One region of the Evansella cellulosilytica DSM 2522 genome, then DNA from elsewhere that is predicted to be linked to it. Evidence: a T-box and tRNA genes for the amino acid it is inferred to sense, from the RefSeq annotation. Region 1 holds a T-box; the other holds one or more tRNA genes.
The links. The T-box of region 1 lies ahead of leuS (leucine--tRNA ligase). A T-box ahead of a tRNA ligase gene usually reads a tRNA of that ligase, here a tRNA-Leu.
Positions count from the first base shown of each region.

Region 2: it has a tRNA-Leu gene. The T-box ahead of leuS (leucine--tRNA ligase) is inferred to sense a tRNA for this amino acid. The anticodon was not compared.

Region 1 covers NC_014829.1:3,529,082-3,533,501, reverse strand. The annotation lists gene ltaE (low-specificity L-threonine aldolase) at 1-45, opposite strand, end outside; gene BCELL_RS16365 (MDR family MFS transporter) at 233-1,441, shown strand; T-box leader at 1,545-1,786, shown strand; gene leuS (leucine--tRNA ligase) at 1,846-4,263, shown strand; gene BCELL_RS16355 (BaiN/RdsA family NAD(P)/FAD-dependent oxidoreductase) at 4,401-4,420, opposite strand, start outside.
Region 2 covers NC_014829.1:105,085-109,504, forward strand. The annotation lists rRNA gene BCELL_RS00460 (23S ribosomal RNA) at 1-1,348, shown strand, start outside; rRNA gene rrf (5S ribosomal RNA) at 1,418-1,533, shown strand; tRNA gene BCELL_RS00470 (tRNA-Val) at 1,542-1,617, shown strand; tRNA gene BCELL_RS00475 (tRNA-Thr) at 1,623-1,698, shown strand; tRNA gene BCELL_RS00480 (tRNA-Lys) at 1,717-1,792, shown strand; tRNA gene BCELL_RS00485 (tRNA-Leu) at 1,807-1,891, shown strand; tRNA gene BCELL_RS00490 (tRNA-Gly) at 1,940-2,014, shown strand; tRNA gene BCELL_RS00495 (tRNA-Leu) at 2,040-2,128, shown strand; tRNA gene BCELL_RS00500 (tRNA-Arg) at 2,132-2,208, shown strand; tRNA gene BCELL_RS00505 (tRNA-Pro) at 2,273-2,349, shown strand; tRNA gene BCELL_RS00510 (tRNA-Ala) at 2,357-2,432, shown strand; rRNA gene BCELL_RS00515 (16S ribosomal RNA) at 2,585-4,139, shown strand.

The sequences.
Region 1 (4,420 bases):
CTCATCGGATGGTTTCGTTACTGTATCACTTCTTAAATCGATCATTATCGTCCCACACTTTCCGTTATTATCTGTAAAACATCCTACCATACATTCGTAAATATACACCAGTATGTTTAAAAGGAAAGAGGGGTAACAGACATTAAGGTAAAAATCTAGTATTGATAAAAGATCTAACATCGACTAAAATTTACTTAGTATTACGAAATAAGGAGGGCGCTTTATGCCTAAAATGCCTAAGGCCATCTGGATTCTCGTTATTGGAATGGCAATCAACGTGACAGGGGCTTCTTTTTTATGGCCTTTAAATACAATATATATTAACCAAGTACTTGGACAGTCATTGACAGTTGCAGGTACTGTTCTTATGTTTAATGGATTATCAGGTATTATCGGTAACTTAATTGGTGGCAAGCTTTTCGATAAAATTGGCGGTTATCGTACTATTTCAATTGGGCTTACAATTACAATGACTAGTGCATTTCTTTTAGCATTCTTCCATTACTCCTTTATTGCTTACATTATCTTTCTCATGGGCTTAGGCTTTGGAGCAGGTTTAATGGTTCCATGTATGTATGCAATGGCTGGTGCAATTTGGCCAGAAGGGGGCAGGCGTCCCTTTAATGCGATCTATGTTGCACAAAATGTAGGGGTCGCTGCTGGTTCAGCGATTGGTGGCTTTTTAGCAAGCTATCGCTTTGATCTCGTTTTCTTCGGTAACGGAATGATGTATGTTGGGTTTTTCCTCCTAGCATTTTTTGCGATTCGTCATATTAAAGTAGAACAGGATAGTGCAGCTACGACAAATGTATTTGAGCAAGGTGCAATAATAGAAAATAAAAAACGATTCCATGCATTACTCATGTTGTGTTTTGGTTTTCTTATTTGCTGGGTGGCATATGCACAGTGGGCATCCACTGTTTCTGTTCATACGCAAAACCTAGACATCCCACTTACGCAATACAGTTTATTATGGACAATAAATGGGTGTATGATTGTTTTTTGTCAGCCTATTATTAAATACTTTATAAATCGATTTGTTCATTCTTTAAAATCACAGATTTATGTAGGATTAGCAATCTTTATGGGTTCATACTTAGTGTTATCCCAAGCAGAGGTATTCACAGCCTTTTTAGCAGCTATGATTATATTAACGATAGGTGAGATGTTCGTATGGCCTGCGATACCAACAATCGCTCATCAGCTAGCACCAAAAGGAAAAGCAGGATTTTATCAAGGGATCGTGAATAGTGTAGGAACAGGTGGCCGTGTTATCGGTCCGTTATTTGGCGGCTTTTTAGCAGATATGTTTGGAATGGCAATTTTATTTTACGTCATAGCCTTTATGTTCGTTATTCCATTTATAACAACACTCATATTTGATCGAAAAATAGCAAATACGACGTTTTCAAGAAAAAAAGTAGAATCATCTGCATCATAAAAAGTTTAAAATTGAAAAAATAGGTAAATGATATTCGTAGAATGCTTGACACTACAGTGTTGGATGCATACAATAACAATAATTAAAACTATTTGAATATAGTCGAAAGATGACGACAAGGACTAGTAGTCAACGAACACGTTTTCAGAGAGTTAACGGGTGGTGGAAGTTAACCGTGGAATTTGATGAACTCGCCTTGGAATTGTAAAGAGGAACAGAGTATCACAATATCTCATTACTCTTTAACGAATAACCTACGTTACAGGTCAAAGAGAGCGGCTATTTGCTTTTTCACCGCTAACGTGGGTGGTACCGCGGGAAGGATTTCAACCTCTCGTCCCTGTTTTACGCTAGGGATGGGAGGTTTTTTGTCATCTTAAGATGTATAATGGGAGGTTTTGGCGATGGCTTTTGACCATCAGTTCGTAGAGCAGAAGTGGCAAAAAGTTTGGGAAGAAAACAAAACATTTAAAGTTGAGGAGAACACAACGAAAGAGAATTTTTATGCGCTAGACATGTTTCCGTACCCTTCAGGATCTGGACTTCATGTAGGACACCCTGAAGGTTATACTGCAACGGATATTCTTTCAAGAATGCGCCGTATGCAAGGGTACAATGTACTTCATCCAATGGGGTGGGATGCGTTCGGACTTCCAGCAGAGCAATATGCATTAGATACTGGAAATCATCCAAATGAATTTACAGTGAAGAACATTGATGTATTTCGAAAGCAAATTAAAGCACTTGGTTTTTCCTACGATTGGGACCGAGAAGTAAATACGACGGATGAAAGCTATTATAAGTGGACGCAATGGATATTCTTAAAGCTTTATGAGAAAGGACTTGCGTATGTAGATGAAGTAGCAGTAAATTGGTGCCCAGCGCTCGGGACAGTATTGGCTAACGAAGAGGTCATCGATGGAAAAAGTGAACGCGGAGGTCATCCTGTAGAGCGTCGCCCTATGAAGCAATGGATGCTACGCATTACTGCTTATGCAGATCGTTTACTTGAGGATCTAGAAGAACTCGATTGGCCGGAGAGCTTAAAGGATATGCAGCGCAACTGGATCGGACGTTCGGAAGGTGCAGATGTAACATTTGATGTTGAAGGCGTCGATAATACAATTACTGTTTTCACTACAAGACCAGATACACTATATGGCGCAACATACATCGTACTAGCACCAGAGCATAAGCTAGTTGAAAGAATTGTAACACCAGAGCAATTCGAGGCTGTTGATGAATATCAAAAGAAGGTAGCAACAAAAAGTGATTTAGAAAGAACGGAGCTTGCTAAAGACAAAACCGGTGTTTTCACTGGTGCTTATGCGATACACCCAGTTAGTGGAGAAAAGCTACCAATCTGGATTGCTGACTATGTACTCGTAAACTACGGAACAGGTGCAATTATGGCTGTACCGGGCCATGATGAAAGAGACTACGAATTTGCACAAGCATTTGATCTTCCAATCGTTGAAGTAGTTTCTGGGGGTGACCTTTCTAAAGAGGCATATACTGGCGATGGTCCGCATGTTAACTCGGATTTCCTAAACGGGCTTGATAAGGAAGAAGCCATTAGCAAAATGATCGAATGGTTAGAAAATAACAACCGTGGAGAAAGAAAGGTAACATATCGCCTTCGTGATTGGCTATTTAGTAGACAACGTTATTGGGGTGAGCCAATTCCAATCATTCACTTTGAAGACGGTACGATGAAGGCTGTACCTGAGGAGGAGCTACCTTTAACACTCCCAGAATTGGAAGAGTTTAAGCCATCTGGAGAAGGCGAATCTCCGTTAGCGAATGCAACCGATTGGTTATATGTAACAGATCCTGAAACTGGTAAAAAAGGTCGACGTGAAACGAACACGATGCCACAATGGGCAGGAAGCTGTTGGTACTATTTACGTTATATTGATCCACATAATGACGAAGCACTTGCGGATCCTGAATTATTGAAAAAGTGGTTGCCAGTAGATATTTACATTGGCGGAGCTGAGCACGCTGTTCTCCATTTACTTTATGCACGGTTCTGGCATAAATTTCTTTACGATATTGGTGTTGTTCCAACGAAGGAGCCATTCCAAAAGCTATATAACCAAGGAATGATTCTTGGTGAAGGAAATGAAAAAATGAGTAAGTCTAAAGGAAATGTTGTGAATCCTGATGATATCATTAAAAGCCATGGTGCGGATACATTAAGGTTATATGAAATGTTTATGGGGCCATTGGATGCATCGATAGCATGGAGCACAAATGGTTTAGACGGTGCACGCCGTTTCCTTGATCGTGTTTGGCGATTAATTGTATCTGATAATGGAGAGCTAAATCACGCCATTGTTGATAAAGAGGGATCTGCACATATGACACGGGCGTACCATCAAACTGTAAAAAAAGTAACAGAGGACTTTGAAGGATTACGTTTTAATACAGGAATTTCACAAATGATGGTATTTGTAAATGAGGCATACAAACAAGAGGAATTATGTAAGTCTCATATTGAAGGATTTGTGAAATTACTTTCACCAGTAGCTCCGCATATTAGTGAAGAGCTTTGGAGTAAGCTTGGACATGAAGAAACAATTGCATATGCTACGTGGCCAATATATGATGAGTCATTGTTAGTAGAGAATGAAGTAGAAATTGTTGTCCAAGTTAATGGTAAGGTGCGTTCGAAGCTTGTTATCGCTAAAGACGCAAGTCGTGAAGACATGGAGCAAAAAGCAGTTGAAATTGATAAAGTAAAAGAAGAAATTGAAGGGAAAACAGTTCGAAAGGTTATTGCAGTACCTGGAAAACTTGTCAATATTGTAGCTAACTAAGGTTGAATCAAAAACGATAGAAAAGTCTTGGCAAAATAAACTAATACCTAGCTTGCAATGAAGTTAGGTATTAGTGTTTTGCTATATATATTGTGTTAAGTACTTAATAGGGTTAATGTCAACCTATTAGTCAGTCTCTATTCCCACATATTCATTG
Region 2 (4,420 bases), 1.3 Mb from region 1:
ATAGTACCGAAGTTCCTGATCCTACACTGCCAAGAAAAGCCTCTAGCGAGGTGACTGGTGCCCGTACCGCAAACCGACACAGGTAGGCGGGAAGAGAATTCTAAGACGCGCGGGAGAACTCTCGTTAAGGAACTCGGCAAAATGACCCCGTAACTTCGGGAGAAGGGGTGCTCTATTAGGGTGTATGCCCGAGAGAGCCGCAGTGAATAGGCCCAAACGACTGTTTATCAAAAACACAGGTCTCTGCCAAGCCGTAAGGCGAAGTATAGGGGCTGACACCTGCCCGGTGCTGGAAGGTTAAGAGGAGGGGTTATCCTTCGGGAGAAGCTCTGAATTGAAGCCCCAGTAAACGGCGGCCGTAACTATAACGGTCCTAAGGTAGCGAAATTCCTTGTCGGGTAAGTTCCGACCCGCACGAAAGGTGCAACGATTTGGGCACTGTCTCAACGAGAGACCCGGTGAAATTATATTACCTGTGAAGATGCAGGTTACCTGCGACAGGACGGAAAGACCCCATGGAGCTTTACTGTAGCTTGATATTGGATTTTGGTACAACTTGTACAGGATAGGTAGGAGCCTTGGAAGCCGGAGCGCTAGCTTCGGTGGAGGCGTCGGTGGGATACTACCCTGGTTGTACTGGAATTCTAACCTCGGTCCGTAATCCGGATCAGGGACAGTGTCAGGTGGGCAGTTTGACTGGGGCGGTCGCCTCCTAAAAAGTAACGGAGGCGCCCAAAGGTTCCCTCAGAATGGTTGGAAATCATTCGTAGAGTGCAAAGGCATAAGGGAGCTTGACTGCGAGACATACAGGTCGAGCAGGGACGAAAGTCGGGCTTAGTGATCCGGCGGCACCGTATGGAAGGGCCGTCGCTCAACGGATAAAAGCTACCCTGGGGATAACAGGCTAATCTCCCCCAAGAGTCCACATCGACGGGGAGGTTTGGCACCTCGATGTCGGCTCATCGCATCCTGGGGCTGAAGTAGGTCCCAAGGGTTGGGCTGTTCGCCCATTAAAGCGGTACGCGAGCTGGGTTCAGAACGTCGTGAGACAGTTCGGTCCCTATCCGTCGCAGGCGTAGGAAATTTGAGAGGAGCTGTCCTTAGTACGAGAGGACCGGGATGGACACACCGCTGGTGTACCAGTTGTTCCGCCAGGAGCATAGCTGGGTAGCTACGTGTGGAAGGGATAAGTGCTGAAAGCATCTAAGCATGAAGCCCCCCTCAAGATGAGATTTCCCATCACGTAAGTGAGTAAGATCCCTCAGAGATGATGAGGTTGATAGGTCTCATGTGGAAGCATGGCGACATGTGAAGCTGAGAGATACTAATCGATCGAGGGCTTAACCAAACTTTATTAAGACGATCATTTAATCAGATAATGTTATCTAGTTTTGAGAGGATAAACTCTCATAAAAAGTCCAGTGACGATAGCGGAGAGGTCACACCCGTTCCCATGCCGAACACGGTAGTTAAGCTCTCCAGCGCCGATGATAGTTGGGGGTTTCCCCCTGTGAAAGTAGGACGTTGCTGGGCAGGTAAATGGAGGATTAGCTCAGCTGGGAGAGCACCTGCCTTACAAGCAGGGGGTCGGCGGTTCGATCCCGTCATCCTCCACCATTTATGCTGGCCTAGCTCAATTGGTAGAGCAACTGACTTGTAATCAGTAGGTTGGGGGTTCAAGTCCTCTGGCCAGCACCATATTCATTCCTTTTATAGGAGCCATTAGCTCAGTTGGTAGAGCATCTGACTTTTAATCAGAGGGTCGAAGGTTCGAGTCCTTCATGGCTCACCATTTTAAAATTGTTTGCGGGTGTGGCGGAACTGGCAGACGCGCTAGACTTAGGATCTAGTGCCTTCGGGCGTGGGGGTTCGACTCCCTTCACCCGCACCAAACGATTTTAAAAAATATATAATTAGTCCGTTATTAACTTATTTATTTGCGGGAGTAGTTCAGTGGTAGAACACCACCTTGCCAAGGTGGGGGTCGCGAGTTCGAATCTCGTCTTCCGCTCCAGTAATTTAAGTTTGTAATTCGTCTAGCCGGGGTGGTGGAATTGGCAGACACACAGGACTTAAAATCCTGCGGTAGGTGACTATCGTGCCGGTTCAAGTCCGGCCCTCGGCACCATAAGCGCCCGTAGCTCAATTGGATAGAGCGTTTGACTACGGATCAAAAGGTTAGGGGTTCGACTCCTCTCGGGCGCGCCATAATAAATTATACATGCACTAATCCCTTTATCTTTAGTATAGTGTTTGTAGATAGTTTAAATAACGGGAAGTGGCTCAGCTTGGTAGAGCACCTGGTTTGGGACCAGGGGGTCGCAGGTTCAAATCCTGTCTTCCCGACCATCTTTTTGGGGCCTTAGCTCAGCTGGGAGAGCGCCTGCCTTGCACGCAGGAGGTCAGCGGTTCGATCCCGCTAGGCTCCACCAATATTATTGATCTTTGAAAACTAAACAAAAAGCCAAGCGAAGTGGGATAGACACATTAGTCGTATATACGATTGATGAAAGGATATCCCGTCAATAAGATTTATAAATTAGCCAAAATTTAGCTTGATGTCAGAGACATCGAACTCAACAATTTTTTGGAGAGTTTGATCCTGGCTCAGGACGAACGCTGGCGGCGTGCCTAATACATGCAAGTCGAGCGGATCAAATAAGAGCTTGCTCTTATGAGATTAGCGGCGGACGGGTGAGTAACACGTGGGCAACCTGCCTTACAGACTGGGATAACTCCGGGAAACCGAAGCTAATACCGGATGATCAACGGAACCGCATGGTTCTATTGTAAAAGTTGGGAGTAATCCTAACACTGTGAGATGGGCCCGCGGCGCATTAGCTAGTTGGTGAGGTAATGGCTCACCAAGGCAACGATGCGTAGCCGACCTGAGAGGGTGATCGGCCACACTGGAACTGAGACACGGTCCAGACTCCTACGGGAGGCAGCAGTAGGGAATCATCCGCAATGGGCGAAAGCCTGACGGTGCAACGCCGCGTGAACGATGAAGGTCTTCGGATTGTAAAGTTCTGTTGTTAGGGAAGAACAAGTGCCATTCAAATAGGTTGGCACCTTGACGGTACCTAACCAGAAAGCCCCGGCTAACTACGTGCCAGCAGCCGCGGTAATACGTAGGGGGCAAGCGTTGTCCGGAATTATTGGGCGTAAAGCGCGCGCAGGCGGTCTCTTAAGTCTGATGTGAAAGCCCACGGCTCAACCGTGGAGGGTCATTGGAAACTGGGGGACTTGAGTGTAGGAGAGGAAAGTGGAATTCCACGTGTAGCGGTGAAATGCGTAGATATGTGGAGGAACACCAGTGGCGAAGGCGACTTTCTGGCCTACAACTGACGCTGAGGCGCGAAAGCGTGGGGAGCAAACAGGATTAGATACCCTGGTAGTCCACGCCGTAAACGATGAGTGCTAGGTGTTAGGGGTTTCGATACCCTTAGTGCCGCAGTTAACACATTAAGCACTCCGCCTGGGGAGTACGGCCGCAAGGCTGAAACTCAAAGGAATTGACGGGGGCCCGCACAAGCAGTGGAGCATGTGGTTTAATTCGAAGCAACGCGAAGAACCTTACCAGGTCTTGACATCCTCTGACACTCCTAGAGATAGGACGTTCCCCTTCGGGGGACAGAGTGACAGGTGGTGCATGGTTGTCGTCAGCTCGTGTCGTGAGATGTTGGGTTAAGTCCCGCAACGAGCGCAACCCTTGATCTTAGTTGCCAGCATTCAGTTGGGCACTCTAAGGTGACTGCCGGTGACAAACCGGAGGAAGGTGGGGATGACGTCAAATCATCATGCCCCTTATGACCTGGGCTACACACGTGCTACAATGGGTGGTACAAAGGGCAGCAAAGCCGCGAGGCCGAGCGAATCCCATAAAGCCACTCTCAGTTCGGATTGCAGGCTGCAACTCGCCTGCATGAAGCCGGAATTGCTAGTAATCGCGGATCAGCATGCCGCGGTGAATACGTTCCCGGGCCTTGTACACACCGCCCGTCACACCACGAGAGTTTGTAACACCCGAAGTCGGTGAGGTAACCTTTTGGAGCCAGCCGCCGAAGGTGGGACAGATGATTGGGGTGAAGTCGTAACAAGGTATCCCTACCGGAAGGTGGGGATGGATCACCTCCTTTCTAAGGAGCAGTTATTTTCTACAACAACTGTAGAAACATAAAGCTCATTACTTTCGAACTTCGCTTTGGACTTTTTGTTTAGTTTTGAGAGGTCATACTCTCAAAATAAAGTCGTTGTGCTCGCTGAACGCTAACGCGTATCAGCTCAAAAGACAGCACAACTACTTGATTATCGCACACTTGCGTGGTGCGATTTGTCCTTTGAAAACTAGATAACAAAAACTGATTTAAATGATCACCAGTAGATATCAATAGAAGTCTATTCTTCTAACGAAATCAAC